Regions from separate parts of the Streptomyces sp. NPDC007856 genome, predicted to be linked through region 2. Evidence: riboswitches for the same ligand, from Rfam matches in the RefSeq annotation. Region 2 holds a riboswitch; the other holds the start of a gene.

Region 1 (15,564 bases), on a different contig from region 2:
AGCGGTGCCGTCGTCCGGCCCCCCGCCTGCGGTCTCCACCATCCGTCACACCCCACTACTTCGACTTCTTCGGGGGCCGCTCCGCTCAGGAGCCGGCACCCGGCCTGTCCACGAGTTCCACCTGGTCCACCGCGTTGCACCAGCGGCACCGCACCGACTCGATGGTCTCACTGACCACCTCGCGCTCCTCCACGGTCGGCTCGCCGGCCAGATCGAGGTGGACGTACTCGACGACCTTCGAGGAACGCGTCACGTCGAACCGGGTGAGGTTGCCGCACAGCGTGCAGCGCCATCGGGTGGTGGCGGTCGGCAGGGGAACCGTCATCGTGGCTGTCCGCTTCCTTCTCGTAGTCGCTCACCGCGCCGCCGGCCGACGCGTGTGGCCGTAACCCTACGGCCTGGCGGCAACTCGCCGCTGGTCTGTCCAAGGCGGCGAGGCGGTCTGTCAGCGTGCGTCCCGTTACGTCATGCTCTGTATTCATGATCAGCGCGTGGAGCACGGCGGCAGGCAGGGCCTTCAGAGCGGTCCGGAGCACATCAGCACCCATGACGTACGGCCTCATCGCCCTGTGCTGTCTGCTCTTCGTCCTGGGCCCGGCCTCGGGGCTCACCCCGGCGTACGGCTCCGGGGACGGGCTGCTCGCCGCACAGCGGGCGTACTTCCGGAGCTGGGGCGTGGTGCCGGCCGATCTGTTCGCCAGACCGGTGCGCGAGGCCCTGACCCCCGCCACGGCCCTGTTCGTGCACGGCAGCTGGGTGCATCTGCTCGGCAACATGCTCTTCCTCTTCGTCTTCGGCGCGATGACCGAGGAACGGATGGGCCGGGTCGCGTTCACCCTCTTCTACGTCGGCTGCGGCTATCTCGCCCTGCTCGGCTACGCGGCCGCCAACGCCACCTCCGAGCAGTCGCTGGTGGGCGCGTCCGGAGCGATCTCGGCGGTCCTCGGAGCGTTCCTCTACCTGTTCCCGCGCGCCCGTGTGACCAGTCTTCTGCCTTTTCTGTTCTTCCTGCCACTGCGGTTTCCCGCGTGGATCGTGCTGCCGTTCTGGGCGGCGCTGCAGTGGGCGGCGGCGGAGCAGAGCTCGGGCGGGCCCGGGGTGGCGTATCTGGCCCACCTCGTGGGCTTCGGTCTGGGCTTCGGCTACGCGTGGGTGCGTTACGGCAGCAGGAAGGGCCCGAAGGGCGGCCTGGGAAGGGCGGTGGTGGGAGACGGGCGGGCGGCTAGAGTGAAGTGCGCCCCAGCTCCGGCACCCGAGGGAGAGAACCAGCCGTGATCACCGCGATCGTCCTCATCAAGACCAGCGTGGACCGGATCCCCGAGATCGCGGAGCAGATCGCTTCGCTGGAGTCGGTGAGCGAGGTCTTCTCCGTCACCGGCACGTACGACTTGATCGCGATGGTCCGGGTGCGGCAGCACGATGATCTCGCCGATGTCATCCCCGGCCGGATCAGCAAGATCCCCGGCGTCGAGGGCACGGACACGCATGTGGCGTTCCGCACCTACTCGACGCACGACCTGGAAGCGGCGTTCTCGATCGGCCTGGACAACTAGGGGCTGGGCCGCTCAGCCGCTGATCACACCGCCGGTACGCAGCGGCCGTCCTCGGTCCGGTACGTCCACTTCGCGCCCTCGGTCACGAGTTCCCGGACCGCCGTGACGAAGCGGTCGACGTGCTCGTCGGGGGTGCCCGCGCCGAAGCTCACACGGATGGCGTTGAGGGACTTCTCGCCCGGCGCGGCCTCGGGGGCGCCGCACTCGCCCTGGGTCTGGGGGTCGCTGCCGAGGAGGGTGCGGACCAGAGGGTGGGCGCAGAACAGGCCGTCGCGGACGCCGATGCCGTACTCGGCGGACAGGGCAGCGGCGAAGTGGGAGCTGTTCCAGCCCTCGACGACGAAGGAGATCACGCCGACGCGCGGGGCGTCGTCGCCGAACAGGGACAGCACCTTCACCTGCGGGACCTCGGCCAGGCCCGCACGGACCCTGGCGATCAGGTGCTGCTCGCGCGCGACCAGGCCGTCCCAGCCGGCCTCGGTGAGCGCCTTGCAGGCCGACGCGATGGAGTAGGCGCCGATCACATTGGGTGACCCCGCTTCGTGCCGGGCGGCACTCTCGTGCCACTCCACGTCCACGCCGCCGTCCCGGCGCCGGGCCACCTTGCGGCTGGCGCCCCCGCCCGCGAGGTAGGGCTCGGCCGCGCGCAGCCAGTCGGCGCGGCCGGCCAGGACACCGGAGCCGAAGGGGGCGTACAGCTTGTGGCCCGAGAAGGCGACCCAGTCGACGTCCAGGTCCCGGACGGACACGGGGTGGTGCGGGGCCAGCTGGGCGGCGTCCAGGACGATCCGGGCGCCGTGCGCGTGGGCGGCTGCCGCCAGCTCCCGTACGGGCCACAGCTCGCCGGTGACGTTCGAGGCGCCGGTGACGCACACCAGGGCCGGGCCGTGCGGGTCGCGGCCGGCGAGGGCGCGCTCCAGGGTCGTGACGGCCTGCTGCGGGGTGCGCGGGGCGTCGAGGTAGCTGACCTGGGCGTCCTGCCAGGGCAGCAGGGAGGCGTGGTGCTCGGTCTCGAAGACGAAGACCTGGCAGTCGGCCGGGAGGGCGCGGGCCAGGAGGTTCAGGGAGTCGGTGGTGGAGCGGGTGAAGACCAGCTGGTCGTCGGGGCGGCAGTCCAGGAACCCGGCGACCGTCCTGCGGGCGTTCTCGAACAGGTCGGTGGAGAGCTGGGAGAGATAGCCGGCGCCCCGGTGGACGCTGCCGTAGTACGGCGCGTAGGCGGCCACGTCGTCCCAGACGCGCTGGAGGGCGGGGGTGCTGGCCGCGTAGTCGAGGGCCGCGTAGGTGACCTCGCCGCCGGTGACGAGCGGGACGGTGACATCCCGGCCCAGAACGGGCAGCGGGGAACAAACGGACTGGTCGGCGGCAGCGGTGAAGACGGACATGGGGGAACTCCCGTGAGAACGTACGCCGAAGACGACGTACGGGAAGAAGAGAAAAGGGGATGCGGAGGCGGGGCTCGGCGGCCCTATCGCATTCGCTTGCTCACGGAAGGCTCCCTCGATGACCAGGACCCCTGGTCCCGCGCTCAGCAGCGCGCGAGGGGTCCGCGCTTGCCGTAGACCTCGCTGCCTACGGCCTGGTCCTCACCCGGGGCACCCCGCCACGGACGGAGGGTTGCCGGACAGCCGGCCGGGGCCGAATGGCTGTCACTCATGACCTGGTACAGGAACGTACGGGAAATGATCGTCGTCCCGCAACCCGAGTCCGGATCGCGGGACGACCGTCGGTGACCGCTAGGCGTTGCTCGCCGCCACCCACCGCTCCAGCGTCCGCTTCGCCGCGCCCGAGTCGATCGACTCCGCCGCCTTGGCCATGCCGGCCCGCAGCTGGTCGGCGAGCGGGGCGTCCGTCGGGTGCAGGGCCACGAGGGCCGCCGCGGAGTTCAGCAGCACCGCGTCCCGCACGGCCCCTGTCTCACCGTCGAGCAGACGGCGGGCGACCTCCGCGTTGTACGACGCGTCCGCGCCGCGCAGGGCCTCCACGGGGACGAGGTCGATGCCGACGTCCCTCGGGTCGAAGGTCTCCTCGGTGACCTTGCCGTCCCGGACGACCCACACCCGCGAGGTGGCGGTCGTCGTCAGCTCGTCCAGGCCGTCGTCGCCGCGGAAGACCAGGGAGGAGTTGCCGCGCTCGGCGAGGACACCGGCCACGATCGGGGCCATCCGCAGATCCGCCACGCCGACGGCCTGGGCGCGGACCTTCGCCGGGTTGGTCAGCGGACCGAGGACATTGAAGGTCGTACGGATGCCCAACTGGCCACGGGCGGCGGCCACATGGCGCAGCGCCGGGTGGAACTTCACCGCGAAGCAGAACGTGATCCCGGCCTCCTCCGCGACCTGCGGGACCCGTTCCAGCGGGAGGTTCAGATTGACGCCCAGCTTCTCCAGCACGTCCGACGCGCCCGACGCCGAGGACGCGGCACGGTTGCCGTGCTTGACGACCTTCGCGCCGGTGCCGGCGACGACGATCGAGGACATCGTGGAGATGTTCACCGTCTTGGCACCGTCACCACCGGTGCCGACGATGTCGACGGTCTCCCCCGGCACCTCGATGACGTTCGCGTGCGCGTACATCGCGCGGACGAGCCCGGTGATCTCCTCTACCGTCTCGCCCTTGGCGCGCAGGGCCACGGCGAATCCCGCGATCTGCGCGTCCGTCGCCTCCCCGCGCATGATCCGGTCCATCGCCCATGCCGTGGCGTCCGCGCTCTGGTCCCGGCCCTCCAGCAGGGCGTTCAGTACCTCGGGCCAGGAACGGCCCGCCGCGGTGTCGCCTCCAGCGGGGGTCACAGCGCTCATCAGCCGCTCCTGGTGTCGTAAGAACAGTGTGAGCCCAGCCTATCCACCCCCGGGCACGGCGAAGGGCCCCGTCCGTAAGCCGGACGGGGCCCTTCAGCGTGGCGTGGCGACGCGGGGATCAGTGGTGGCCGTGGCCGCTCGTGATCTCCTTGTACTCATCGACGGTCGGCTTCGGGATCTGGTTGTCCTCGCCGTAGTAGGCGCTGGACAGCCGCACCCGGAGCTTCTCCGAGGCCGGCACCTTGCGCTCGACACCGTTCTCGTCGACCGTCGGGCCGATCTCGGCCGGCTCGTACTGGTGGTGGGCCGTGAGGGTGTGCAGCTGCTCCTGGCTGAGCGGCTCGTGCACCTCGATGAACTCACCGTGCGGCAGCCGCTTGATGATGCCGGTCTCGCGACCGTGCAGCACCTTGTCGCGGTCGCGGCGCTGCAGACCCAGGCAGATCCGCTTGGTGACGAGGAACGCGAAGACCGGGCCGACGAAGAAGGCGATCCGGACGAACCAGGTCACGGCGTTGATCGACAGGTGGAAGTGCGTGGCCCACAGGTCGTTGCCGCCGCCGACCAGCAGCGTCAGGTACAGCGTCATCCAGGCGACGCCGAGACCGGTGCGCGTCGGGGCGTTGCGCGGGCGGTCCAGGATGTGGTGCTCGCGCTTGTCGCCGGTGACCCAGGACTCGATGAACGGGTAGACGGCGATCGCCACGAGGACCAGCGGGAAGATCATCAGCGGGATGAACACGCCCAGGACGAGCGTGTGACCCCAGAAGTTGATCTCCCAGCCCGGCATGAAGCGGATCAGACCCTCGGAGAAGCCCATGTACCAGTCGGGCTGGGCGCCGGTGGACACCTGGTCCGGACGGTAGGGGCCCATGGCCCAGATCGGGTTGATCTGGGCGACCGCGGCGATGGCCGCGATGACACCGAAGACCAGGAAGAAGAAGCCTCCGGCCTTGGCCATGTACACCGGCAGCAGCGGCATGCCGACGACGTTCTTCTCGGACTTCCCGGGACCCGCGAACTGCGTGTGCTTGTGGTAGAAGACCAGGATCAGGTGGCCCACCACCAGGCCGAGCATGATGCCCGGCAGCAGCAGGATGTGGATCGAGTAGAACCGGGCGACGAAGTCGTGACCGGGGAACTGACCGCCGAAGAGGAAGAACGACAGGTACGTGCCGACGATCGGCACGGACAGGACCGCGCCCTCCATGAAGCGGACACCGGTGCCGGAGAGCAGGTCGTCCGGGAGCGAGTAACCGGTGAAGCCGGTGAACATGCCCAGGACGAACAGCAGGAAGCCGAACAGCCAGTTGATCTCACGCGGCTTGCGGAACGCGCCGGTGAAGAACACGCGCATCATGTGCACGAACATGCCGGCGAGGAAGATCAGCGCGGCCCAGTGGTGGATCTGCCGGATGAGCAGACCACCGCGCACGTCGAAGGAGATGTGCAGGGTCGAGTTGAACGCCTCGGACATCAGCTGTCCCTGCAGCGGGACATAGCTGCCGTGGTACTCCACCTCGTTCATCGACGGGTGGAAGAACAGCGTCAGATACACACCCGTGAGGATGATGATGATGAAGCTGTACAGGCACACTTCGCCCAACATGAACGACCAGTGGTCGGGGAAGATCTTGCGCATGTTGGCCTTGGCCAGGGAGTAGATCCCGAGCCGGCCGTCGGCCCAGTCGGCGACACGCTCGCCGGCCGGTGCCTTCCCGCGAGAGCGGGGCGTCTCGTTCGCTGCAGTACTCATCCGCGCTCCCAGAATGCAGGACCGACGGGCTCCTCGAAGTCGCCGAGCGCCTGGAGGTAACCCTCACTGTCCACACCGATGCGCAGCTGCGGCAGGGCGTGGCCGGCGGGGCCGAAGATCACTCGGGCACCGTCGGAGAGGTCGAAGGTGGACTGGTGGCACGGGCACAGCACGTGGTGCGTCTGCTGCTCGTACAGCGAGATCGGGCAGCCGACGTGGGTGCAGATCTTGGAGAACGCGACGATGCCCTCGTGCGACCAGTCGAGCTCGCGCTTGTCCTTGATGTTGCCGGGCTGCAGCCGGACGATCATCAGCGCGGCCTTGGCGATCTCCGTCTGGAACTCCTCGTCCGTCTCCTCCAGCCCGTCGGGCTTGGCGAAGGTGAGGGAGCCGACGGCGACGTCCTCGGGGCGCAGCGGCTGGCCCGTGTTCATGTTGATCAGGCGCTTGCCCTTGGCCCACAGGGTGTGCCGCAGCGAGGTGCCGGGCAGCGGACCGAGGTCGCGCAGCAGCATGACGCCGGAGAGCGGGAACAGGGCCAGCGCGCCGAACATCGTGTTGCGGAGCAGCCTGCGGCGGCCGAGCGCCGACTCCTTGGCACCCTGCCGGAAGTCCGCGTGGACCTTCGCGCGGACGTCGGCCGGGGCCTCGATGGCGTGCCGATCGTCGGCGACCTCCACGTCGGACATCAGCGTGCGGGCCCAGTGGACCGCGCCCGCGCCGATGCAGAACAGCGACGCACCGAGGGTCAGGCCCAGCGCGAAGTTCAGCGCGCTGACGTGCCCGATCGGGAAGACGAAGATGTTCTTGTCGTGCGGGATCGTCACATACGAGACGATGAAGCCGACGGTGGCCAGCATCGACACCGTGAACAGCAGGGCGACCGAGCGCTCGGACCGCTTGGCGGCCCGCTCGTCGATGTCCTGGATGCGGTGCTCGTGAGGCGGCAGCCCCGGGTCGGCGAACGGGTTCTCCTCGTCCGCGACCGCTACCGCGCGGTGCTCTTCGCCCTGCTCAGCGGGCAGGTTCTCTTCTGGAATGTCTTGGCTACTCATGACTTCTTGGCCTTTGCGGTCCGAGCGGCGACCCAGACGGCGACTGCGATCAGTGCGCCGAGACCGAAGATCCAGGCGAACAGACCCTCACTGACCGGCCCGAGGCCGCCCAGCTCCAGACCGCCGGGGTTCGTCGTCTCGCTGCTGTCGACCGCGTGCAGGTACGCGATGATGTCCTTCTTGTTCTTCGAGGACAGCGTGGTGTCGGGGAAGGACGGCATGTTCTGCGGGCCGGTCTGCATGGCCTCGTAGATGTGCTTCGGGTCGACACCCTCCAGCGTGGGCGCGAACTTGCCCTTGGTCAGGGCACCGCCCTTGCCGGTGAAGTTGTGGCACTGCGCGCAGTTGGTGCGGAACAGCTCGCCACCCTTGGCGATGTCGGCACCGTCAGGGCCGTACTGGTCCTTGGTGGGCACGTTCGGGCCGGCGCCCAGCGAGGCGATGTACGCGGCGAGCTGGTCGATCTGCGTCTGGTTGTAGACGACCTTCTTGCGCGGGACCTGGGCGCCCTGCGAGGTGGCGGCCGGCATACGGCCGGTGCCGACCTGGAAGTCCACGGCCGCGGCACCCACGCCGACCAGGCTCGGCCCGTCGGAGGAGCCCTGGCCACCGGTGCCGTGGCAGCTGGCGCAGCCGACCTCGTAGAGCTTCTTGCCCTCCTTGATGGTCAGGGACTGGGCGGAATCGTCGGCCTGCGCCTTGCCCGCGGGCGCGAACGCGGCGTACAGCCCCCCAGTGGCCGCCAGCGCGAGGAGTAGGACGACGACCGCCGCCAGCGGATGGCGTCGTCGTGCGGAGAGCTTTTTCACGGATTACCCCGGTGTCAGGATCTTCTGCGTCGGTGCTTCTGGATGTGCGGGAGCCGGTCCCGGCTACTTGATCAGGTAGATCGTGGCGAAAAGGCCGATCCAGACCACATCGACGAAGTGCCAGTAGTAGGACACGACGATGGCGGCGGTCGCCTGCTCGTGGGTGAACCTCTTGGCCATGTAGGTGCGGCCGAGGACCAGCAGGAAGGCGATCAGACCGCCCGTCACGTGCAGGCCGTGGAAGCCGGTGGTCAGGTAGAACACCGAGCCGTACGGGTCGGAGGAGAGCGAGATGCCCTCGTCCCTCACCAGGCTCGTGTACTCGTAGATCTGACCGCCGATGAAGATCGCACCCATGATGAAGGTGAGGATGAACCACCCGCGGAGCTTCTTCACGTCACCGCGCTCGGCCGCGAACACGCCGAGCTGGCAGGTGAGCGAGGAGAGCACCAGGATCGTGGTGTTCGTCGCGGAGAAGGGCACATTGAGCGCGTCGGCCATGTGCTTCCAGTGCGCCGGACCCGTCACCGATCGCAGGGTGAAGTACATCGCGAAGAGGGCCGCGAAGAACATCAGCTCGGAACTCAGCCAGATGATGGTTCCGACGCTGGTGAGGTTCGGCCGGTTGACCGACGGGTGCGCGTGCCCGGTTTCTACTGTCGTTGCTGTCGCCACGACCGACATTATGTCGGTCGCTTATCCCGCCCTCACTCCGGGGGGTGCCGTTCGGAGTGTTGCTCCCCGCCGAACCGGTGTTGACGTGGTGTTCATGGGGACTTCGACGGGAGTAAGCTCCGCCCCGAACGGCCCTGTCCGTCCCGTCCGTACGACGCTGACGTCCCGGAGGAACAATGCAGCCGACCGCCACGGTGCTGGTCTACAGCGACGACTCCAACACCCGCGAGCAAGTACGGCTGGCCGCCGGGCGTCGGCCGGCTCCTGATGTTCCCTTGGTCGAGTTCGTGGAGTGTGCCACCCCGGAGGCGGTCATCCGCGAGTTGGGCAAGGGCGGCATCGACGTCTGTGTGCTCGACGGTGAGGCCGTGCCGATGGGGGGTATGGGGGTCTGCCGGCAGATCAAGGACGAGGTGTTCAACTGCCCGCCGGTGCTGCTGCTGATGGGGCGGCCGCAGGACGCGTGGCTGGCGACGTGGAGCCGGGCGGACGCGGCGGTCACCTTGCCGGTGGATCCGGTGGAGTTCGCCTCCGCCTTGGCTTCCCTGCTCCGTCGGAAGCGGTTGCTGAGCGCCTGAGAACTCGGGGCGCAGGGCTACGCACGGCGGATGCCCCGCGCCCCTTGCGGGGCCCTCAGAAGGCCGTCGGCTGCAGTCTCACCGTGTCCGCGTCGGACGGGCCGTCCGGCTTGCCGTTGACCAGGGCGCTGCCCTTGCGCCACTTGTTCCAGTCGACGTTCCAGTCGCCGAAGCCGTTGCCGAAGTCCTCCATCTGGTGGCCGTTGGCGTTGACGACCTTGACGATGTCTCCCTGGTGGATGTTGTCGAAGAACCACTCGGCGTTGCCGGTGCTCATGCCCGTGCAGCCGTGGCTGACGTTCGCGTAGCCCTGTGAGCCCACGGACCAGGGCGCGGCGTGCACGTATTCGCCGGACCAGGTCACCCGGGTGGCGTAGTAGACCGACAGGTCGTAGGAGTCGGAGCTGCCCGCGGCGATGCCGATCGTGGTGCCGCGCATGCGGACGACGTACGCCTTCTCCAGGACGACCTTGATGCCGTTGCGGGTGCCGAAGCCGGGTTTGCCGGTGGTGACGGGGATCCGCTTGATGTCCTGGCCGTTCTTGTAGAACGTCAGCTGGTGCGTCGCGGCGTCGGTGACGGCCTCGATCCGGTCGCCGATGGTGAGCTTCACGGGCTTGGCCGGGCCGCCCCACAGCCGGTCGCTGATCCTGATGCCGTCCAGGTTGCTGTGCACCGTGATGGTGGCGTGGGTGGGCCAGTACTCCTCGGGCCGGTAGTGGAGTTCCTTGTCGCTCACCCAGTACCAGGAGCCCTGCACGGCCGGTACGGAGTCCACCCGGAGGGCGCGCTCCACGATGGCGCGCTGCGCCTTGTCCTTGACCTCCTGGTCGAGTTGGGCGGTGATGGGCTGTCCGACGCCGTACTGGCCCGACTTCGGCCCGAAGGTGACGGTCAGGCGCTTCCTGCTCGTGGGCTTGCTGGTGTCGAACGAGAAGACCTTCCGGCCGGGCGCGCCGTCGCCGTCCTCGGTGCTCACGGTGACCGTGTAGTGGGTGTGGGCGGCCAGCGGGGCGGTGCTGTGCCATCTGCTGCCGTCGGCGGAGAGTTCGCCGGCCACATAGCGTCCTGCGGAGTCCTGGGCGGTGACGTCGGTGATGCGGTCGTCACCGCTGGCGGTGATCTCCAGGGGCTTGTCCGGGTCGGCCTGCTTCCCCGGCTCGGTGGGGCCGTTGAAGTCGATCAGGTCCGCCGCGTCGTACGGCTTGGCCGACAGGGGGTTGCCGTCCGAACCGCAGGCGGTGACGCCCGCGCCGAGCGCGGTCACCAGCAGAGCGCGGCTGACGACGGTGCGGGTCCGCGGAGTGTGGTTCATACGATCACGTTATGAGGCGCTGACCCCATTGGCGCGGCGAGTAGGCCGTACGGGGGATCGACACTACGGCAAAGGAACGACCCCACCGGCGTGGCCTGTGGAAAAAGCGGAAGCCCGGACCCTCCTGAGGGAGCGTCCGGGCTTCCGGTTGCCTGCGCGCGAGTGCTACTGGGTGCGGCTCTCACCGTGGTAGTACTCGAACACCCAGCCGAACAAACCGACCACGATGAACGGGGCGGAGAAGTAGATCAGCCACCAGCCGACCGCGATGCTGAGGAAGGCGATCGCACCGCCGAAGCCCAGCAGAAGCGGCTGCCAGCTGTGCGGGCTGAAGAAGCCCAGCTCGCCCGCGTCGTCCGCGACGTCGGCCTCCTTGTCGTCCTGGGCGCCCGCGTCGACCCGCCGGGCGGTGAAGCCCAGGTAGAAGCCGATCATGACGCTCAGGCCGAAGGCCAGGAACAGTGCGGTGGTACCGGCCGGCTCCTTCGACCACACGCCATACACGATGGCCATGATCAGGATGAAGACGCTCAGCCAGATGAACATCCGACCCTGGATCCTCACTTGCCGGCCTCCTTGCTGCCCGCGATGGCGGTGCCGTGACCGCTGTGCGCAAGCTGCTCGAGCGCGGCGATCTCAGGGTGGTGCAGGTCGAACGCCGGGGATTCGCTGCGGATCCGCGGCAGGGTGACGAAGTTGTGCCTCGGCGGCGGGCAGGACGTCGCCCACTCCAGCGAACGGCCGTAACCCCACGGGTCGTCCACGCCGACCGGCTTGCCGTACTTGGCCGTCTTCCAGACGTTGTAGAGGAACGGCAGGATCGACAGGCCGAGCAGGAAGGAGCTGATCGTGGAGACCGTGTTCAGGGCGGTGAAGCCGTCGGCCGCCAGATAGTCGGCGTAACGACGCGGCATGCCCTCGGCACCCAGCCAGTGCTGGACCAGGAAGGTGCCGTGGAAGCCGATGAACAGCGTCCAGAAGGTGATCTTGCCGAGGCGCTCGTCCAGCATCTTGCCGGTCCACTTCGGCCACCAGAAGTGGAAGCCGGAGAACATGGCGAAGACGACCGTGCCGAAGACCACGTAGTGGAAGTGGGCCACCACGAAGTACGAGTCGGAGACGTGGAAGTCCATGGGCGGCGAGGCCAGGATGACACCGGTCAGACCACCGAACGTGAAGGTGATCAGGAAGCCGGTCGCCCAGAGCATCGGCGTCTCGAAGGACAGCGAGCCCTTCCACATCGTGCCGATCCAGTTGAAGAACTTCACACCGGTCGGCACGGCGATCAGGAACGTCATGAAGGAGAAGAACGGCAGCAGCACACCACCGGTGACGTACATGTGGTGGGCCCACACGGTCACGGACAGACCGGCGATCGCGATGGTCGCGGCGATCAGGCCCATGTAGCCGAACATCGGCTTACGGGAGAACACCGGGATCACTTCGGAGATGATTCCGAAGAACGGCAGCGCGATGATGTACACCTCTGGATGTCCGAAGAACCAGAAGAGGTGTTGCCATAGCAGGGCTCCGCCGTTCGCGGCGTCGAACACATGGGCGCCGAACTTGCGGTCCGCCTCCAGGGCGAACAGCGCGGCCGCGAGGACCGGGAAGGCCAGCAGGACCAGGACACCGGTCAGCAGGACGTTCCACACGAAGATCGGCATGCGGAACATGGTCATGCCCGGCGCGCGCATGCAGATGATCGTGGTGATGAAGTTGACCGAGCCGAGGATCGTGCCGAAGCCGGACATGGCCAGACCCATGATCCACATGTCGGCGCCGACACCCGGGCTGCGTACCGCGTCCGACAGCGGCGAGTAGGCGAACCAGCCGAAGTCGGCCGCGCCCTCCGGGGTGAGGAAGCCGCCCACCGCGATCAGCGAGCCGAACAGGTACAGCCAGTAGGCGAACATGTTCAGCCGCGGGAACGCCACGTCGGGCGCGCCGATCTGCAGCGGCATGATCCAGTTCGCGAAACCGGCGAACAGCGGCGTCGCGAACATCAGCAGCATGATCGTGCCGTGCATCGTGAACGCCTGGTTGAACTGCTCGTTCGACATGATCTGCAGGCCCGGACGGGCCAGCTCGGCGCGCATGAGCAGCGCCATCACGCCACCGATCAGGAAGAACGCGAACGACGTCGCGAGGTACATCGTCCCGATGGTCTTGTGGTCGGTGGTCGTCAGCCACTTCACCACGAGATTGCCGGGCTGCTTGCGCCTGACCGGCAGCTCGTCCGCGTACGCGCCTTCAGCTGCCGCGGCACCCTGGGGTTCGTTGAGGATGCTCACAGGTTGTTCGTCTCCCGGTTCTTCTCGTGGCTCGTCTGCGCGATGCCGGCGGGAATGTAACCGGTCTGCCCCTTCTTGGCGAGGTCCTGGAGGTGCTTCTGGTACGCCGCCGGGGATACGACCTTCACGTTGAACAGCATCCGCGAGTGGTCGACGCCGCAGAGCTCGGCGCACTTGCCGAGGAAGGTGCCTTCGTGGTTCGGAGTCACCTGGAACGAGTTGGTGTGGCCCGGGATGACGTCCATCTTCATCAGGAACGGCACCACCCAGAAGGAGTGGATGACGTCACGAGAGGTCAGGACGAAGCGGACTGTCTCGCCCTTGGGGAGCCAGAGCGTCGGACCGGGGTTGTTCGTCTGCGGGTTCCGCGTGCCGGGGGTGCCGACGTCGTAGACACCGCCGGCGTTCGCCGGGAAGTCCTTCTTGAACCGGTCCGGAATGGCGTCCAGGTTCTTGTCGGTCTTGGCGTCGCCGGAGACACCGGGGACGTTCTCGACGTAGTTGAAGCCCCAGCTCCACTGGAAGCCGACCACGTTGACCGTGACGTCGGGCTTCTTGGAGATGTCGAGGAGCTTCGACTCGTCCCGGGCCGTGAAGTAGAAGAGCACCGAGATGATGATGATCGGGACCACCGTGTACAGGGCCTCGATCGGCATGTTGTACCGGGTCTGCGGAGGTACCTCGACCTTGGTGCGGCTGCGCCGGTGGAACATGGCGCTCCACAGGATCAGGCCCCACACCAGCACGCCGACGGCGAGCGCGGCAGCCCAGGAGCCCTGCCACAGGGAGAGGATCCGCGGAGCCTCTTCCGTGGTCGGGCTGGGCATGCCAAGGCGGGGGAAGTCCTTGTATGTGCAACCGGTTGCGGTCGCCAGGACCAGGCCCGCGGTCAGTGCCTGCAGCAGCTTCCGCCGCATCGGGCGCCGCGGCGAGCGGTCGGAGCCGTTGGGACTCACGTAGCGCCTTCCCGAGAGTCTCGCCCGCGCGGTCGGCTGCGGCCTTCTTCTCGCTGGTCGGTCGCCGCCCTGCGTCGGGCAGGGGTTTGGATGTTTATGCGGACCAAACCCTAGCCGACGCCCTCCGGGGGTTCGCGGGGAGGGGTGCCTACTGGAGTGGGTGGTTCGCTTAATTGGCGGCTGCGGGTGCGTTGTGGCTGGTCGTGCCCCGCGGCGGAGCCGCTGATGTCACCGCCGCGCGCCCCTTCGGGACGCTGCCCCGACCGGCGGTTTAGCGTTGCCGTATGGCCTACTTTGATGCTGCTTCCGCCGCTCCCCTCCATCCCGTGGCCCGTCAGGCGTTGTTGGCCTCTCTGGATGAGGGGTGGGCCGATCCTGCACGGCTGTACCGGGAAGGGCGCAAGGCCCGGATGCTGCTGGACGCCGCCCGGGAGGCGGCCGCCGAGGCGGTCGGGTGCCGGGCGGACGAGGTGGTGTTCACGTCGTCCGGGACCAGGGCCGTACACACGGGTGTCGTGGGGGCGTTGGCCGGGCGGCGCCGGGTCGGACGCCACCTGATCGTGTCGTCCGTCGAACACTCCTCCGTGCTCCATTCGGCGGAGGTGTTCGAGGCGGACGGCGGCACGGTGACCCAGGTGCCGGTGAACCGGGCCGGTGCCGTGGAGCCGTCGGGTTATGCGAGTGCCCTGCGTCCGGACACCGCGCTGGCGTGTCTGCAGTCGGCCAACCATGAGGTCGGCACCGTGCAGCCGGTCGCCGAGGTGGCCGAGGTGTGCCGGGCCGCCGGGGTGCCGCTGCTGGTGGACGCGGCGCAGTCGCTGGGCTGGGGGCCGGTCGAGGGTGACTGGTCGCTGCTCACGGCCAGCGCACACAAGTGGGGCGGGCCCTCGGGGGTCGGGCTGCTCGTCGTGCGCAAGGGGGTGCGGTTCGCCGCCCAAGGACCCGTCGACGAGCGGGAGTCGGGGCGGGCGCCCGGCTTCGAGGACATCCCGGCGATCGTGGCGGCCGTGGCCTCCCTGCGGGCGGTGCGGGCCGAGGCGGCCCACGAGGCGGTACGGCTGCGGGAGCTGACGCAGCGGATCCGGACACGGGTGCCGCAACTGGTGCCGGACGTGGAGGTCGTCGGCGAACCCGAGCGCCGGCTGCCCGGGATCGTCACCTTCTCGTGCCTCTACGTCGACGGCGAGGCGCTGCTGCACGAGCTGGACCGGGAGGGCTTCTCCGTCTCCTCCGGTTCCTCCTGCACCAGCAGCACGCTGACGCCCAGCCATGTGCTGAAGGCTATGGGCGTGCTGAGCGGGGGGAACGTACGGGTGTCCCTGCCGCTGGGCACGCCGGAGGCCGACGTGGAGCGGTTCCTCGGGGTGCTGCCGGGGGCGGTGGCGGAGGTCCGGGAGAAGCTGGGCGCACCGGAGGCACCGGCCGCCCAGCAGGGTCCCGGGGAAGTGCTCGTCGACTCCCTGGGCAAGCGGTGCCCGATCCCGGTCATCGAACTGGCGAAGGTGTTCGGTCAGGTGCCGGTCGGCGGGATCGTACGGGTCCTCTCCGACGACGAGGCGGCCCGCCTGGACATCCCGGCGTGGTGCGAGATGCGGGGGCAGGAGTACGTCGGAGAGGAACCGGCGGAGCGGGGTACGGCGTATCTGGTGCGCCGGGTCGGCTGAGGGGTCCGGGGGCGCCGGCCCCCGACCGGCCACCCGGCCTCAGCCCAGATGAGCCCGCACTTCCTCCCCGGCCTCGTCCCCGTACGCCTTCACGAACCGCTCCATGAA
Region 2 (15,564 bases):
ACCGAGCCGACGGTGATGACCTGCTTGCCGGTGAGCTTCTTCGTCCAGCCGGCCAGGTTCAGGTCCGAGCCGTCGAACTCCGGCAGCCAGTAGCGGCGGGTGGAGGCGTGGAAGACGTCGACGCCGGCCGCGGCGAGCGGGGTGAGGATCGCCTCCAGCTCCTCGGGGGTCTCGGCGAGGCGGGCGGTGTAGTCCTGCTGCTTCCACTGCGAGTAGCGGAAGATGACCGGGAACTCGGGGGAGACCGCGGCGCGGACCGCGGCCACGATCTCCGCGGAGAACTTGGTGCGGGCCACCGCGTCGCCGCCGTAGGCGTCGGTACGGCGGTTGGTGCCCTCCCACAGGAACTGGTCGAGGAGGTAGCCGTGGGCGCCGTGGAGCTCCACGCCGTCGAAGCCGATGCGCTCGGCATCCGCGGCGGCCTTGGCGAACGCGGCGATGACGTCGTCCAGGTCCGCCTGCGTCATCGCCTTGCCGGCCGGCTCGGCGTCCGCCGCGACCAGGCCGGACGGGCCCATCGCGGGGGCGTCCGGGAAGGGGGCCTCGCCGTCCTTGCGGACCATGCCGATGTGCCACAGCTGCGGGACGATCGTGCCGCCCGCCGCGTGCACGTCCTCGGCGACCTTCGCCCAGCCCGCGAGCTGCTCCTCCCCGTGGAACCGGGGCACGCGCGCGCTGTTGCCGGCCGACTCATGGCCGACGTACGTGCCCTCGGTGACGATCAGGCCGACTCCGGCGGCGGCCCGGCGGGAGTAGTACGAGCGCACGTCCTCACCCGGGATGCCGCCCGGGGAGAACATGCGGGTCATCGGCGCCATCACGATCCGGTTGGGGACGGTGAGACCGTTGAGCGCGATCGGGCGGGACAGGACCTGGGCCGCGCGGGAGGCGGGCGTCGTGACGGTCACGTGGGGGCTCCTCGTGAGAGACGGGGTTAACCGAGCGGTATGTGAGCACGCATTGTTGCAGCTCCTTAAGTAATCGCCTATGCGCTGCCCCACATTCCGCCCCTGCAGAAGCCTTTACGTGACACCGCTCACACTGCCCCGGTTCAGCCGCCGCCTGGCCTACTCCGAAGGGCCTGACCCCCGGACGGCTGGAAGACGATCCGGCGACCGTTGCCCAGCTGTCGGCATCACCCTCGACACCGAGAAGCTGAAGGACTACGCCGACCGACCTCAGCAAACGCCCGAGGGCGGCATCCCCAGCCGGAAGCTGGGGATGCCGCCCTCGCAAAGGACAGGTGATCCGGGAAGGATCAGAAGTCCATGTCACCGCCCGGCATGCCGCCGCCGGCCGGCGCGGCGGCCTTCTCCGGCTTGTCGGCGATGACGGCCTCGGTGGTGAGGAACAGCGCGGCGATGGAGGCGGCGTTCTGCAGAGCAGAGCGGGTCACCTTCGCCGGGTCGATGATGCCCTCGGCGACCAGGTCGACGTACTCGCCGGTCGCGGCGTTCAGGCCGTGGCCCGGGGTCAGGTTGCGCACCTTCTCCACCACGACACCGCCCTCGAGGCCGGCGTTGACGGCGATCTGCTTCAGCGGGGCCTCCAGGGCGATGCGCACGGCGTTGGCGCCGGTCGCCTCGTCACCCTCGAGCTCCAGCTTCTCGAAGACCTGGGAGGCCTGCAGCAGGGCCACGCCGCCACCGGCGACGATGCCCTCCTCGACGGCCGCCTTCGCGTTGCGGACGGCGTCCTCGATGCGGTGCTTGCGCTCCTTGAGCTCCACCTCGGTGGCGGCACCGGCCTTGATGACCGCGACGCCGCCCGCGAGCTTGGCCAGGCGCTCCTGGAGCTTCTCGCGGTCGTAGTCCGAGTCGCTGTTCTCGATCTCGGCGCGGATCTGGTTGACGCGGCCGTTGACCTGCTCCGAGGAGCCGGCGCCGTCGACGATGGTGGTCTCGTCCTTGGTGATGACGACCTTGCGGGCGCGGCCCAGGAGGTCCAGGGTCGCGTTCTCCAGCTTGAGGCCGACCTCCTCGGAGATGACCTCGCCGCCCGTGAGGATGGCGATGTCGCCGAGCATGGCCTTGCGGCGGTCACCGAAGCCCGGGGCCTTGACGGCGACGGACTTGAAGGTGCCGCGGATCTTGTTGACGACCAGGGTCGACAGGGCCTCGCCCTCGACGTCCTCGGCGATGATCAGCAGCGGCTTGCCCGACTGCATGACCTTCTCCAGGAGCGGGAGCAGGTCCTTGACGGAGCCGATCTTGGAGTTGGCGATGAGGATGTACGGGTCCTCGAGCGACGCCTCCATGCGCTCCATGTCGGTCGCGAAGTAGGCGGAGATGTAGCCCTTGTCGAAGCGCATGCCCTCGGTGAGCTCGAGCTCCAGACCGAAGGTGTTGCTCTCCTCGACGGTGATGACGCCTTCCTTGCCGACCTTGTCCATGGCCTCGGCGATCAGCTCGCCGATCTGGGTGTCGGCGGCGGAGATGGACGCGGTGGAGGCGATCTGCTCCTTGGTCTCGACGTCCTTCGCCTGCTCCAGCAGGGCGGCGGAGACGGCCTCGACGGCCTTCTCGATACCGCGCTTCAGCGCCATCGGGTTGGCACCGGCGGCGACGTTGCGCAGGCCCTCCTTGACCAGGGCCTGGGCGAGCACGGTCGCGGTGGTCGTACCGTCACCGGCGACGTCGTCCGTCTTCTTGGCGACTTCCTTGACCAGCTCGGCGCCGATCTTCTCGTACGGGTCCTCGAGCTCGATCTCCTTGGCGATGGAGACGCCATCGTTGGTGATCGTGGGGGCGCCCCACTTCTTCTCGAGGACGACGTTGCGGCCCTTGGGGCCGAGCGTCACCTTGACGGCGTCCGCGAGCTGGTTCATGCCGCGCTCGAGGCCGCGCCGCGCCTCCTCGTCGAACGCGATGATCTTGGCCATGTGAAGTGGTCCCTCCAGGACTGGGGGTGATTCCTTCGGACCGCGCCCGCGCCCGCGACGGACGGCTCGCCGGCCGCGTGGTTCCTTGCCCCACTTGGCCTGCGGGCCTCACCGACCCGGTCCTTCACTGTCACTCTCACCTTCAGAGTGCTAACGCCAATGATTAGCACTCGGCATGCACGAGTGCAAGGCGCACCCGCGAAGCGGGTTCGTTGAGGGGTGGTGGTCGGGCGACGGGTGGGCGCAAGCGCCCTCCGGGGTACGGCACCCCCGTCAGCCGCCCGCGAACACCGGACCCCGGGCATGACGCAGGGCCCACACCCCGAGCGAGGTGCGGGCCCTGCGAAGATGAACGAAGAACGTCGCTGACAGTCGACGCGTGCTTCAGCTGGTCGCCAGCCGGACCATGTCCGCCTGCGGGCCCTTCTGGCCCTGCGAGATCTCGAAGTCGACCCGCTGCCCCTCTTCCAGGGTGCGGTAACCGTCCATCTGGATCGCGCTGTAGTGGACGAAAACATCCGCACCACCGTCGACCGCGATGAAGCCGTACCCCTTCTCCGCGTTGAACCACTTGACGGTGCCCTGAGCCATGCCTAACTCCCCTATTACTGGCCCTTGCACAGATCCACACTTCGCGGACCCGGGTCAGACCTCACCCCCCATCGGTCGGGGGCGTGCGCCGGAACGCGTCGACCGCGGCTGAATGTATCTGTCCAACTGCCGTCTGCAACAGGTCAATCGGACGAGAATTCTGGACGGGAACGGTCCGGAATGTGGTGTGAATTCACCCGACTTCAGGGCAAGTCGGGCCCTACAGACCGCCACAAAAGCCGCATAAAGCCCGCACACTTTGGCTACTTCTTGTCGGGCGTCCGGCATGAATACAGGGCTCCCGACCGGTCATGTCGAGAGCGCGTTCCCCAACTCTACCGCGCTCAATCACGCAGAATTGCCCCCTCCGCTTCTCTCACGGAGGGGGCAATTCGATGAACAATGCGTAACTGAAGTTACCTAAGGTAACGATCAGCCGCCGGCGACGGCCGGAATGATGGAGACGCCGGCGCCGTCCGGGGTCGCGGTCTCCAGGCCCTGCTCGAAGCGCACGTCGTCGTCGTTGACGTAGACGTTCACGAACCGGCGCAGCTTGCCCTGGTCGTCCAGCACGCGCGCGGCGATGCCGGTGTGGTTCTTCTCCAGGTCGGCGATGACCTCGGCGAGGGTGGCGCCCTCGGCTGCCACTTCGGCCTGCCCGCCCGTGTAGGTGCGCAGGATGGTGGGGATGCGAACGGTCACGCTCATGCGAGGCCAGCCTCTCGGAAGGAGTCCAGGGTCGGTCGGATGGTGGCGGTGAGGCCGGTACCGGCCACCGCGTCAAGGGTCTTCAGGCCGTCGCCGGTGTTGAGGACCACCGTGGTCTTCGTCGGGTCCAGGACGCCGTCCTTGAGCAGCTTGCGGGTGACGCCGACGGTCACACCGCCCGCCGTCTCCGCGAAGATGCCCTCCGTGCGGGCCAGCAGCTTGATGGCGTCGACGACTTCCGCGTCCGTCACGTCCTCCACCGCACCGCCGGTGCGGCGCGCGATGTCCAGGACGTACGGCCCGTCGGCCGGGTTGCCGATGGCGAGGGACTTGGCGATGGTGTTCGGCTTCTGGGGCCGTACGACGTCGTGGCCGGCCTTGAAGGCGCTCGACACCGGCGAGCAGCCCTCGGCCTGCGCACCGAAGATCTTGTACGGCTTGTCCTCGACCAGACCCAGCTTGATCAGCTCCTGCAGACCCTTGTCGATCTTGGTGAGCTGGGAGCCGGAGGCGATCGGGACCACGATCTGGTCGGGCAGCCGCCAGCCGAGCTGCTCGCAGATCTCGTACGCGAGGGTCTTGGATCCCTCCGCGTAGTACGGCCGCAGGTTGACGTTGACGAAGCCCCAGCCCTCGCCCGCCGGGTCGCCGATCAGCTCGGAGCAGAAGCGGTTCACGTCGTCGTAGTTGCCCTCGATGCCGACCAGCTCGCCGCCGTAGACCGCGGCCATGACGACCTTGCCCTGCTCCAGGTCGTGCGGGATGAACACACAGGAGCGGAAGCCGGCCCGGGCGGCGGCGGCGCCGACGGCACCGGCGAGGTTGCCGGTGGAGGAGCAGGACAGGGTGGTGAAGCCGAAGGCGCGCGCGGCCTCCAGGGCCTGGGCCACCACGCGGTCCTTGAAGGAGTGGGTCGGGTTGCCGGAGTCGTCCTTGACGAACAGGCCGCCGGTGACGCCGAGTTCGGCCGCGAGGTTGTCGGCCTTGACCAGCTTGGTCCAGCCCGGGTTCAGGTTCGGCTTGTCGGCGACGTCGGCCGGGACCGGCAGCAGCGGCGCGTACCGCCAGATGTTCGCGGGGCCGGACTCGATACGGCGGCGCAGCTCTTCGGTCTCGTAGGCGGAGAAGTCGTAGGCGATCTCCAGCGGGCCGAAACACTCCTCGCAGGCGAACACCGGGCCGAGCGAGACGCGGTGACCGCACTCGCGACAGCTCAGGGCCGCGGCGGGGCCGAGGTCGACGGTGGAATCGGTCGAGCTTGCAACTGTCTGCACAGCCATGGAGGCGAGGCCCTTTCTCCTCATCTTCCTCACGACGCACCTCGCCGTGAGACGGATTTGGCACCTTCCCTGGCCGGGAGCCTCGCGTGAACGAGTGCGGCTCAGGGGGGTTGCCGGGGCTTCATCGGGCCGTGTCCCTCTGCCCCTCTGGATGAGCGGTATGCGGTTGTGAGCGCCTGGCTGACCCCCGACATGCGATGGTCATCAGCGTTGTTCAAGACTGTAACCGAAGGCCAAGACAGTTGAGAGAGTCGTCCGAACCGCGAGACAACAGTGAGGAGCCGCCGACCGTGCTGGAAGAAGTCGAGCGCTGGCTGAGCACCCGCTCCTGGTCCGTGACCGATCGCCCACTGCACAAGATCTTGGCCGCCAAGCAGCGTACGGGCCAGTCGGTGTCCGTCGTGCTGCCCGCGCTCAACGAGGAGGAGACGGTCGGCGACATCGTCGCGATCATCCGCCACGACCTCGTGGAGCGGGTCCCGCTCGTCGACGAGATCGTGGTGGTCGACTCCGGCTCCACCGACCGCACCGCCGAGGTCGCCGCCGCCGCGGGCGCCCGGGTCGTTCACCGGGACGAGATCCTGCCCCGCATCCCCGCCGTCCCCGGAAAGGGCGAGGTGCTGTGGCGCTCGCTGCTGGTGACCAGCGGGGACATCGTCTGCTTCGTCGACGCGGACCTGAAGGAGTTCTCCCCCGACTTCGTCACCGGGATCGTCGGCCCGCTGCTCACCGAGCCGGACGTGGACCTGGTCAAGGCGATGTACGACCGTCCGCTCGCCGGGGCGGCCGGCCAGGGCGGCCGGGTCACCGAGCTGATGGCCCGCCCGCTGCTGAACATGCACTGGCCGCAGCTGGCCGGATTCGTGCAGCCGCTGGGCGGCGAGTACGCGGCCCGGCGCTCGCTGCTGGAACAGCTGCCGTTCCCGGTCGGGTACGGCGTGGAGCTGGGCATGCTGGTGGACGCCCTGCACCTGGTGGGTCTCGACGCGCTGGCGCAGGTGGACGTGGGCGTGCGCAAGCACCGCCACCAGGACGGGCAGGCGCTGGGCCGGATGGCCGCGGCGATCTACCGCACGGCCCAGCTGAGGCTGGCCCGGGGCCATCTGATCCGCCCCTCCCTCACCCAGTTCGAGCGGGGCGAGGACGGCTTCGAGCCGCGCACCTACTCGGTGGACACCGAGGAACGGCCGCCGATGGCGGAGATCGCCGAGTACGCCGAGCGCCGCGTGGCCTGAGTTCGTATACGGCCGCGACACCCGGCGTGGCCGTACGTTTGAGCGTTTCCGGGCCGGGCTAGGTTGAGGACCATGGCTTCCACGCAGGGTGCTGCCGAGAAGGCTCAGGTGCTGGTCGCGTCCAACCGCGGCCCGGTTTCGTACACGGTGGACGAGAACGGCTCGCTGTCCGCCAAGCGGGGCGGCGGCGGGCTGGTCTCGGGGCTGTCGGCCATCGGACCGGACGCGGACTCGCTGTGGGTGTGCGCGGCGCTCGACGACGGGGACCGGGAGGCCGTACGGCGCGCGGGCGGCGGGCCGCTGCCGGACGAGGACACCGGCGGGCAGCGGGTGCGGATGCTGGACATCGACGCGAAGGTCCACTCGGACGCCTACAACGGCATCGCCAACTCGGTGCTGTGGTTCGTGCACCACATGCTGTACCAGACCCCGCTGGAGCCGGTCTTCGACACGGAGTTCCGGCGCCAGTGGGCGTCGTACGAGGCCTACAACCGGGCGTTCGCCGAGGCGCTGGCCGAGGAGGCGGCCGAGGGTGCGGCGGTGCTGGTGCAGGACTACCACCTGTGCCTGGTGCCGGGGATGCTCCGCGAGCTGCGCCCCGACCTGCGGATCGGCCATTTCTCGCACACCCCGTGGGCGCCACCGGAGTACTTCCGGCTGCTGCCCGACGACATCGCCGCCGAGCTGCTGCGCGGCATCCTGGGCGCGGACCGGGCGGCGTTCCTGACCAGGCGCTGGGCGGACGCCTTCACGGAGTGCTGTCACGCGGTCCTGGGACCCGGTACCCCGGCCCTGCGGGTCGGTGTGCACGGGCTCGGCGCGGACGCCGACTTCCTGCGCAAGCGGGCCCATGAGCCCGATGTGGACGAGCGGATGGCCGCGCTGCGCGCGGAGATCGGCGAAGGCCGCAGGACCGTCGTGCGCGTCGACCGCACCGAGCTGTCCAAGAACATCGTGCGCGGTCTGCTGGCGTACCGGCAGTTGCTGGAGGACCGTCCCGAGTGGCGGGAGCGGGTGGTGCATCTGGCGTTCGCGTATCCGTCGCGGCAGGACCTCGCCGTGTACCGGGACTACACCGCCGAGGTCCAGCGGGTGGCCGAGGAGATCAACTCGGCCTATGGCACCCCCGGTTGGACGCCGATCGTGCTGCACGTCAAGGACGACTTCGCCCGTTCCCTGGCCGCGTACCGGCTCGCCGACGTGGCGCTGGTCAACCCCATCCGGGACGGCATGAACCTGGTCGCCAAGGAGGTGCCGGTCGTCTCCGACGAGGGCTGTGCGCTGGTGCTGTCGCGGGAGGCAGGGGCGTACGAGGAGCTGGGCGCCGACGCGCTCGTGGTGAACCCGTACGACATCGGGGGTACGGCCGACGCGTTGCACTCCGCGCTGAGCATGCCGGCGGACGAGCGGGCGGAGCGGTCGAAGCGGCTGGCCGCTGCCGCCACCGCGTTGCCGCCCGCTCAGTGGTTCCTGGATCAGCTGCGGGCGCTGGAGGAGCTTCAGTCCAGCTGAGCCGCGAGGGTCCGCAGCAGGTGTACGACGCCGGGCGGGCCGTCCACCACCACGTCCGCGCGTTCCGCCAGCTCCGTGACCTCCGTGCTGCCGCTGCAGACCAGGAGGCCGGGGACGCCGTCGGCGCGGAGTTCGTCGACGGCGGCGAAGGCGGGGAGGTCGCCGAGGTCGTCTCCGGCGTAGAGGACGGACTCGGCGCCGGTCCTGCGGACGTGGTCGGCGAGGGCCACGCCCTTGTCCATGCCCGGCGGGCGCAGTTCCAGGACCAGCCGGCCGGGTTCGACGATCAGGCCGTGGCGGGCGGCGAGGTCGGTGAGGGGGCCGCGCAGGGCCTCGAACGCGGCCTGCGGGTCGTCGGCGCGGCGGGTGTGCACCGCGACCGCCCGGCCCTTCTCCTCGATCCAGGTGCCGTGCCAGGCGCCGGCGCGGTCCAGCACGCCCGGCAGCTCGGCGCGGGCCGCCGCGACGCCGGGGTGCGGGGGCGGGGCGGTGACGGTGGCGGTGACCGCGTCCCAGCGTTCGGCGCCGTAGTGGCCGAGGACGGTCAGGCGCTCCAGGCCGGGGACGCCGGCGAAGCCGCCGTAGCGGACCGCGACGCCGGCGGGGCGGCCGGTGATCACGGCGACGGAGGCGACCTTCGGGGCGAGTGCGGCGAGGGCCGGTACGGCCTCGGGGTGGGCGCGGGCCTGCTCGGGGTCGGCGACGATGGGGGCCAGTGTGCCGTCGAAGTCCAGACCGACGATCGCGGCGGACGGCTTCGCCAGGAGCGCGGCGAGTCCGTCCCGGCCGGGCTGGGTCTGCGGGGTCGGCAGAGGGTCCATACAGCGACACTATCCAGGCTCGCCCGGCCTCACTCCTGGGGCCTTCTCGGTCGGCCGAACGAGCGCCCGCGCAGCCGGTTCAGCGTTCCGTGCGCCGGGTCTCCCGCACCCTCCGCAGGCGGTTCACCGTCACCGGGTCCGCCGCCAGGGCCCGCTCGTCGTCCAGGAGCGCGTTCAGGAGCTGGTAGTAGCGGACCGGGGACAGGCCCAGTTCCTCGCGTATCGCTCGCTCCTTCGCGCCGGGGCCGGGGAAGCCGCGGCGCTCCAGGGCGAGGATGGCTTGTTCGCGGAGGGGCAGTTCCATGGAGTCACCGTAGCGGTGGGCACTGACAGCCGCGCTCAGTTCCTGGCGCTGCTGTCCGCCGCCGTCGCCGTCGTCTGGAGGCGGGTCAGGACGCCGGCCGGGTCGCCGCCGGGGGCGACGGCCTGGCCGATGTTCTGCTTCACGGCCGCGCTGACCGTCGCCCAGGAGGTCTTGCCGGCGGGGTACAGCTCGGAGGTCGGCAGCTGGTCGAGGAAGGGGTGCAGAGGGCTGTCGGTCGGGGCGTCCGACGCGCTCATGGTGTTGGACGCGGAGCCGGTGACCGGCAGCAGGCCGTACTCGCGGGAGAACGCCAGGACGTTCTTCTCGCTGTAGACGAAGTTGAGGAAGTCGCCGATCCGGTCGCGGTGACCGTTCTGCTTGAAGGCCATCATCCAGTCGGTGACGCCCATGGACGCCCTGGATGTACCGGTGCGCCCCGGCATCGGCACCATGCCGAACTGCACGCCCTTCTTCTCGGCCTGCTGGATCAGTGTGGGGTGCCCGTTGAGCATGCCGACCTGGCCGTCGGCGAAGGCGGCGAACGCGTCCGCGCGGTTGAGCCTGCCGGGCGCCACCGGCCCGGTCAGGCCCTTGTCGACCAGCTCGTCCTTGAGCCAGGTGAAGGTCTGGACGTTCGGCGCGGAGTCGATGGTGTAGGTGCCGATGTCGTCGGTGTAGCCGTTGCCGCCGTTGGTGCCGCTGCTGCCGTTGGTGCCGCTGCTGCCGCTGCTGCCGCTGAGCAGCCACTGCATGGTCTCAGCTTGGGCCTCCTCGGGGCCGAGCGGCAGCGCGAAGGGGTACTTCACGCCCTTGTCCTTGAGCGCCCTGGCGTCGGCGGCCAGCTCGTCCCAGGTGGTGGGCGGGGTGATGCCGGCCTTGGCGAACAGGGTCTTGTTGTAGAAGAGCACGCGCGTGGAGGCGGCGAAGGGTATGCCGTACTGCGTGTGGTTCCACTGGCCGGCCTCGGAGAGCTGGGCGAGGAGGTCGGCCTGGGTGGGGATGGAGAGCAGGTCGGAGGCCGGGTAGAGCTTGCCGGCTGCCGCGTAGTCGGCGTAGGCGCCGATCTGGGCCAGGTCCGGGGCGTGGCCGGCGGCGACCATGTCCTTGACCTTGGCGTCGACGTCGTTCCAGGAGTACACGCTGACGTCGATCTTCACACCGGGGTGCTTGGACTCGTACTCCTTGGCCAGGGCGTCCCAGTACTTCTTCGAGCTGTTGGCGGGGGAGTCGCCGTAGTCGGCGGCGACGAGTCTCAGTGTCACTTCGGAGGCCGTACTCCCGCAGCCGCCGAGGACCGCCGTCATGCCCAGTGCGGACACCACCGCGATCGTTCCTGCCGTACGCCGACGCAGCACCCTCAAAACCCCAACCCTGCTGTCTGACCGTTCAATATATGGACACATAAGGTCTACACCACGTGAGTGGACTAGACCTCTCGCGGGTGGGGGGCCACACTAGGGCCCGTGGTGAGACATGTCATCGCCCTGGACGTGGGCGGTACCGGGATGAAGGCCGCCCTCGTCGGCGACGGCGGCGTACTGCTCCACCGCGCCCGCCGCGCCACCGGACGCGAGCGCGGACCGGACGCGGTGGTCGGGACGATCCTCGACTTCGCCGCCGAGCTGCGCGCGTACGGCGTCGAGCACTACGGCGTGGCCGCCGCCGCTGCCGGCATCGCGGTCCCCGGCATCGTCGACGAGGAGCGGGGCATCGCCTCCTACGCCGCCAACCTCGGCTGGCGGGACGTACCGCTGCGCGCCCTGCTCACCGAGCGGCTCGGCATCCCCGTCGCCCTCGGCCACGACGTGCGCACCGGCGGTCTCGCCGAGGGCCGGATCGGCGCGGGCAGGGGCGCCGACCGGTTCCTGTTCGTGCCGCTCGGCACCGGGATCGCGGGCGCCATCGGCATCGACGGCCGGGTGGAGGCGGGCGCGCACGGCTTCGCGGGCGAGATCGGCCATGTGGTCGTACGGCCCGGCGGGATCGCGTGCCCCTGCGGGCAGCACGGCTGCCTGGAGCGGTACGCCTCCGCGTCCGCCGTCAGCGAGGCCTGGGCTGCGGCCTGCGGGGACCCGGACGCGGACGCCGCCGACTGTGCCAAGGCCGTCGCGTCCGGCGACCCGAACGCCGTCCGGGTCTGGCAGCAGGCGGTCGACGCGCTCGCCGACGGCCTGGTCACCGCGCTCACCCTGCTGGACCCGCGCACCCTGATCATCGGTGGCGGTCTCGCCGAGGCGGGGGAAGTGTTGTTCCCACCGCTGCGCGACGCCGTCCGGCGCCGGGTCACCTTCCAGAAGCTCCCGGCCATCGTCCCCGCCGCCCTCGGCGACACCGCCGGCTGCCTGGGCGCCGGCCTGCTGGCCCGCGACCTGCTGGCCACGACAACCACTTCTACGACTCCGGAGGTAAGCGCCTGATGGCTCCCAGCTTGGTTCTCACAGGTGCTCGGGTGGTGCTGCCCGGCGGAGTGGTGGACGACGGACGCGTTTGCGTCGAGGGCACGAAGATCGTGGCCGCGACGGCCGAGAGCGCCGAGACGCTCGACCTCACCGGCCACTGGCTGGTACCGGGCTTCGTCGACATCCACAACCACGGCGGCGGCGGAGCCTCCTTCTCCGGTACCCCGGACGACGTCATGAAGGCCGTCCGCACCCACCGCCTGCACGGCACCACCACCCTCGTCGCCTCCACCGTCACCGACGAGACGGACCTGCTGGCGACGCAGGCCGGGCTGCTGAGCGAGCTGGCCGAGCAGGGGGAGATCGCGGGCATCCACTTCGAGGGGCCGTTCATCTCGCCGTGCCGCAAGGGCGCGCACTCCGAGGCGCTGCTGCGCGACCCTGACCCGGCCGAGGTCCGCAAGCTGATCGACGCCGCGCGCGGCAAGGCGAAGATGGTCACGCTCGCGACCGAGCTGCCGGGCGGCATCGACTCCGTACGGCTGCTCGCCGAGCACGGGGTCATCGCGGCGATCGGGCACACGGACGCCACGTACGAGCAGACGGTCGAGGCCATCGACGCGGGCGCCACGGTGGCCACCCACCTGTTCAACGCCATGCCCGCCCTCGGCCACCGCGCCCCCGGCCCCATCGCCGCCCTGCTGGAGGACGAGCGGGTCACGGTCGAGCTGATCAACGACGGCACGCATCTCCACCCGGCCGCGCTGGAGCTGGCCTTCCACCGCGCGGGCGCGGACCGGGTCGCGTTCATCACGGACGCGATGGACGCGGCCGGGATCGGCGACGGCCGTTACATGCTCGGCCCGCTGGAGGTCGAGGTCAGCGAGGGTGTGGCCCGGCTGGTGGAGGGCGGCTCGATCGCGGGCTCCACGCTGACCCTGGACCGTGCGTTCAGGCGGGCGGTGACCGTCGATCGGCTGTCGGTCGAGGACGCCGTACAGGCCCTGTCGGTCAACCCCGCCCGCCTCCTGGGTCTTTCCGACCGCATCGGCTCGCTGGAGCCGGGCAAGGACGCCGACCTGCTGGTGCTGGACGCGGGCTTCGACCTCAAGGGCGTGATGCGGCGGGGCGAGTGGCTGGTGATCCCGCCCCAACTGGCCTGATCTGCCCGTCTTTTCCCTGGACGACGGCCGGCTCATGACTGGGCCGGCCGCCGTCTGTTTGGCATGATCGTGCCCCCGGAACCGATGACAGGCACAGGGACTTCGAGGGAGGTCGGCCCGGGTGATCCTCACGGTCACGCTGAACACCGCTCTCGACCTCACCTATCGCGTGCGGTCGCTACGGCCGCATGCCTCGCACCGGGTCTCGGAGGTCATCGAACGGCCCGGCGGCAAGGGCGTGAACGTGGCCCGGGTGCTGGCGGCGCTCGGGCACGAGGTGACTGTCACGGGGTTCGCGGGCGGCGGGACCGGCCGGGAGATACGCGACCGGCTCGCCGATGTACCCGGGGTGACGGACGCGCTGGTCCCGGTCGCGGGCGCGACCCGGCGCACGATCGCGGTCGTGGACGAACTCTCGGGTGACACGACCCAGTTGAACGAGCCGGGCCCGCTGATCGCCGCGGCGGAGTGGGGCGCGTTCCTGGACCGCTACGAGGAGCTGCTGCCCGGCGCCTCGGCGGTGGCCCTGTGCGGCAGCCTGCCGCCGGGCGTGCCGGTGGGGGCGTACGCGAACCTGGTCCGCGCCGCCCGCTCCCACGGCGTTTTTGTGTTGCTGGACACCAGCGGCGAACCCCTGCGCCGCGGAGTGGCGGCCCGCCCGGACCTCATCAAGCCGAACGCCGACGAACTGGCCGAACTGACCGGCTCCCACGAGCCGTTGCGCGCCACCCAGGATGCGCGACGGCGCGGGGCGCACGCGGTGGTGGCCTCCCTCGGCCCGCAGGGCCTGCTGGCCGCGACCCCGGAGGGCCACTGGCGCGTGGCGCCACCCTCTCACGTCCCCGGCAACCCCACAGGCGCAGGAGACTCCGCCGTCGCGGGGCTGCTGTCAGGGCTGGTGGAGCAGCTGTCCTGGCCGGACCGCCTGACCCGCGCGGTCGCCCTGTCGACAGCCACCGTACGGTCCCCGACAGCGGGCGATTTCGACTGCGCGGCTTACGAGAAACTCCTGGCGCGAGTGTCGGTCGCGGCGGCGTGAAGGCTGTGCATCCCTTGCCGGATTTGCCCACCTGGCAGTTTGGCCGAAAGCGATTTCCTTTCATGACAGCCGATTGATCCTGTGATCATCTGTTCGCTGCATCGACCGAAAGCGAACGATTCAGAATCGGGGACCTGTGAGCGTACTCAAGAAGAGCCTGACAACGATCGCCGTAGCCGGCGCATTGCTGGGCGGCGCCTTTGCCACACCGGCCGCGGCGGCCGATCCCAACACCTGCCCGAAGGGCAAGTTCTGCGGATGGTCGGGGCCGAACAGGACCGGGACCAGGACGGTCTACTCCGAAACGCCCGGCTGCATCCCTCTCGACCACATCGCCCGGTCCGTCTCGAACCAGACTTCTTACACTCTGGTTTTCTGGAAGGCCACCCTCGGCTGCGCCACCGGCACCAAGCTGGTCACCCTGAAGCCGGGCACCTACTCGGACAACCCCGGCAGCGCCAACTCGGTTGAGATTTACGGCTGAGGTGCGCCAAGAGCGCTCAACCTGAAGTTCACAATGCCCGACAGCCGCCGGAAATCAACACCTCCGGCGGCTGTCCCGCTTGACGGACCGCATCAACCTCTACTTGGTGATGTAGAGCTGGTCCAGGACAGCGTTGCACTGGTTGCCCGCATTGCAGGCGAGCACGATCGTGTTGGTGCCCTCGTGCAGGTTGACGTTGGCCCACGTGGTCTTCCAGCCCTTCTCCCAGTCACCTGCGGGAGTGTTGCCGAAGTTCTTCATGTTCAGCGGCTGGGTGTTCGCCTCGCCGTTGACCAGCAGGGTCGCATTGGCGTCCGCGCCTGGGACACCGTAGCGCACGTACAGTCGGTAGGTGCCGGCGTTCTGGATGCCGTTGACGGTCCAAGTGACCTTCGCCCCAACCTGGTTGAAGCCCGTCACATAGACGCCGCCGGCGGCCTTGGCACCCTTGAAGTCGGACGCCGTGGTGGCTCCGCCCTCCAGGCCAAGGGCCTTCGCGTCGCTCTTCGGCAGCTCACCGGCTGCCGCCGGTTTGCTGTTCGACGGGCTCGGGCTCTGGCTCTGGGACTGGGTCGGGGTGCCGCCCGCCTGGTTGTTGTGCTTGCCGTCGTCCGCGTTGCCGTTGAGCATCGTGATGCCGATGCCGATGACGACCGCGGCGACCACCGCGATCGCGCCGATCAACAGGCCCTTGGTGTTCGGGCCGCGGCGGCCGGGAGCCGGCGGTACCGGCTGTCGGCTGGTCGGGGCGCCGCCGGGCAGGGTCTCGGGGGCCTGGTAGTAGGCGTTCGGCTGGCCGTGGGCACCCTGCTGCTGCGGCACTCCCTGGCCGTAGGCGGCCTGCGGCTGGCCGTACTGCCGCTCGCCGACCGCCCGCACCCTGCTGACCGAGTTCGGGTAGCCGTAACCGCCGGACGGCGGCTGGGCCCCTCTGGCCTGGCCGTCGGCGTACAGATAGCCGAACGGGTCGTCGTCCTCGGGCGTGCTCGGGCCGTTTTCGCCGGGCGTCATCCCTAGGTCTCCTCAGCGGGTGCGAGTGGATGCGGTACAGGTCTGAAGGGGGAGCCTACCCGCTCCGACTGTGCCAAACGGGTGACTCGAATCGCATCAAGTCCCTGACCTGCGGATCATCCGGCGCGCCGATGTT

The links. A riboswitch is a leader RNA that binds a small molecule or an ion and turns the genes downstream of it on or off. The one in region 2 is predicted to bind S-adenosylmethionine.
Region 1: linked by a shared signal. The riboswitch ahead of ACFYOH_RS05765 (aminotransferase class V-fold PLP-dependent enzyme) and the one ahead of thrC (threonine synthase) in region 2 are both predicted to bind S-adenosylmethionine.

What each region holds. Positions count from the first base shown of each region.
Region 1 covers NZ_JBIAEC010000002.1:293,882-309,445, forward strand. Annotated here, with positions in the region: gene ACFYOH_RS05745 (NYN domain-containing protein) at 1-42, opposite strand, end outside; gene ACFYOH_RS05750 (hypothetical protein) at 86-325, opposite strand; gene ACFYOH_RS05755 (rhomboid family intramembrane serine protease) at 481-1,275, shown strand; gene ACFYOH_RS05760 (Lrp/AsnC family transcriptional regulator) at 1,272-1,553, shown strand; gene ACFYOH_RS05765 (aminotransferase class V-fold PLP-dependent enzyme) at 1,577-2,938, opposite strand; SAM riboswitch class IV at 3,098-3,214, opposite strand; gene trpD (anthranilate phosphoribosyltransferase) at 3,290-4,354, opposite strand; gene ACFYOH_RS05775 (cytochrome bc complex cytochrome b subunit) at 4,473-6,110, opposite strand; gene ACFYOH_RS05780 (Rieske 2Fe-2S domain-containing protein) at 6,107-7,165, opposite strand; gene ACFYOH_RS05785 (c-type cytochrome) at 7,162-7,974, opposite strand; gene ACFYOH_RS05790 (heme-copper oxidase subunit III) at 8,038-8,658, opposite strand; gene ACFYOH_RS05795 (hypothetical protein) at 8,826-9,227, shown strand; gene ACFYOH_RS05800 (Ig-like domain-containing protein) at 9,283-10,542, opposite strand; gene ACFYOH_RS05805 (cytochrome c oxidase subunit 4) at 10,708-11,106, opposite strand; gene ctaD (cytochrome c oxidase subunit I) at 11,103-12,836, opposite strand; gene coxB (cytochrome c oxidase subunit II) at 12,833-13,792, opposite strand; gene ACFYOH_RS05820 (cysteine desulfurase/sulfurtransferase TusA family protein) at 14,077-15,456, shown strand; gene ACFYOH_RS05825 (carbohydrate kinase family protein) at 15,496-15,564, opposite strand, start outside.
Region 2 covers NZ_JBIAEC010000012.1:189,638-205,201, forward strand. Annotated here, with positions in the region: gene ACFYOH_RS27540 (NADH:flavin oxidoreductase) at 1-908, opposite strand, end outside; gene groL (chaperonin GroEL) at 1,259-2,881, opposite strand; gene ACFYOH_RS27550 (cold-shock protein) at 3,266-3,472, opposite strand; gene ACFYOH_RS27555 (MoaD/ThiS family protein) at 3,905-4,180, opposite strand; gene thrC (threonine synthase) at 4,177-5,460, opposite strand; SAM riboswitch class I at 5,478-5,618, opposite strand; gene ACFYOH_RS27565 (glucosyl-3-phosphoglycerate synthase) at 5,751-6,695, shown strand; gene ACFYOH_RS27570 (trehalose-6-phosphate synthase) at 6,768-8,207, shown strand; gene otsB (trehalose-phosphatase) at 8,195-9,028, opposite strand; gene ACFYOH_RS27580 (DUF3263 domain-containing protein) at 9,108-9,332, opposite strand; gene ACFYOH_RS27585 (extracellular solute-binding protein) at 9,368-10,654, opposite strand; gene ACFYOH_RS27590 (ROK family protein) at 10,799-11,749, shown strand; gene nagA (N-acetylglucosamine-6-phosphate deacetylase) at 11,749-12,894, shown strand; gene ACFYOH_RS27600 (1-phosphofructokinase family hexose kinase) at 13,016-13,933, shown strand; gene ACFYOH_RS27605 (peptidase inhibitor family I36 protein) at 14,070-14,417, shown strand; gene ACFYOH_RS27610 (CBM35 domain-containing protein) at 14,517-15,428, opposite strand; gene cdgB (diguanylate cyclase CdgB) at 15,545-15,564, opposite strand, start outside.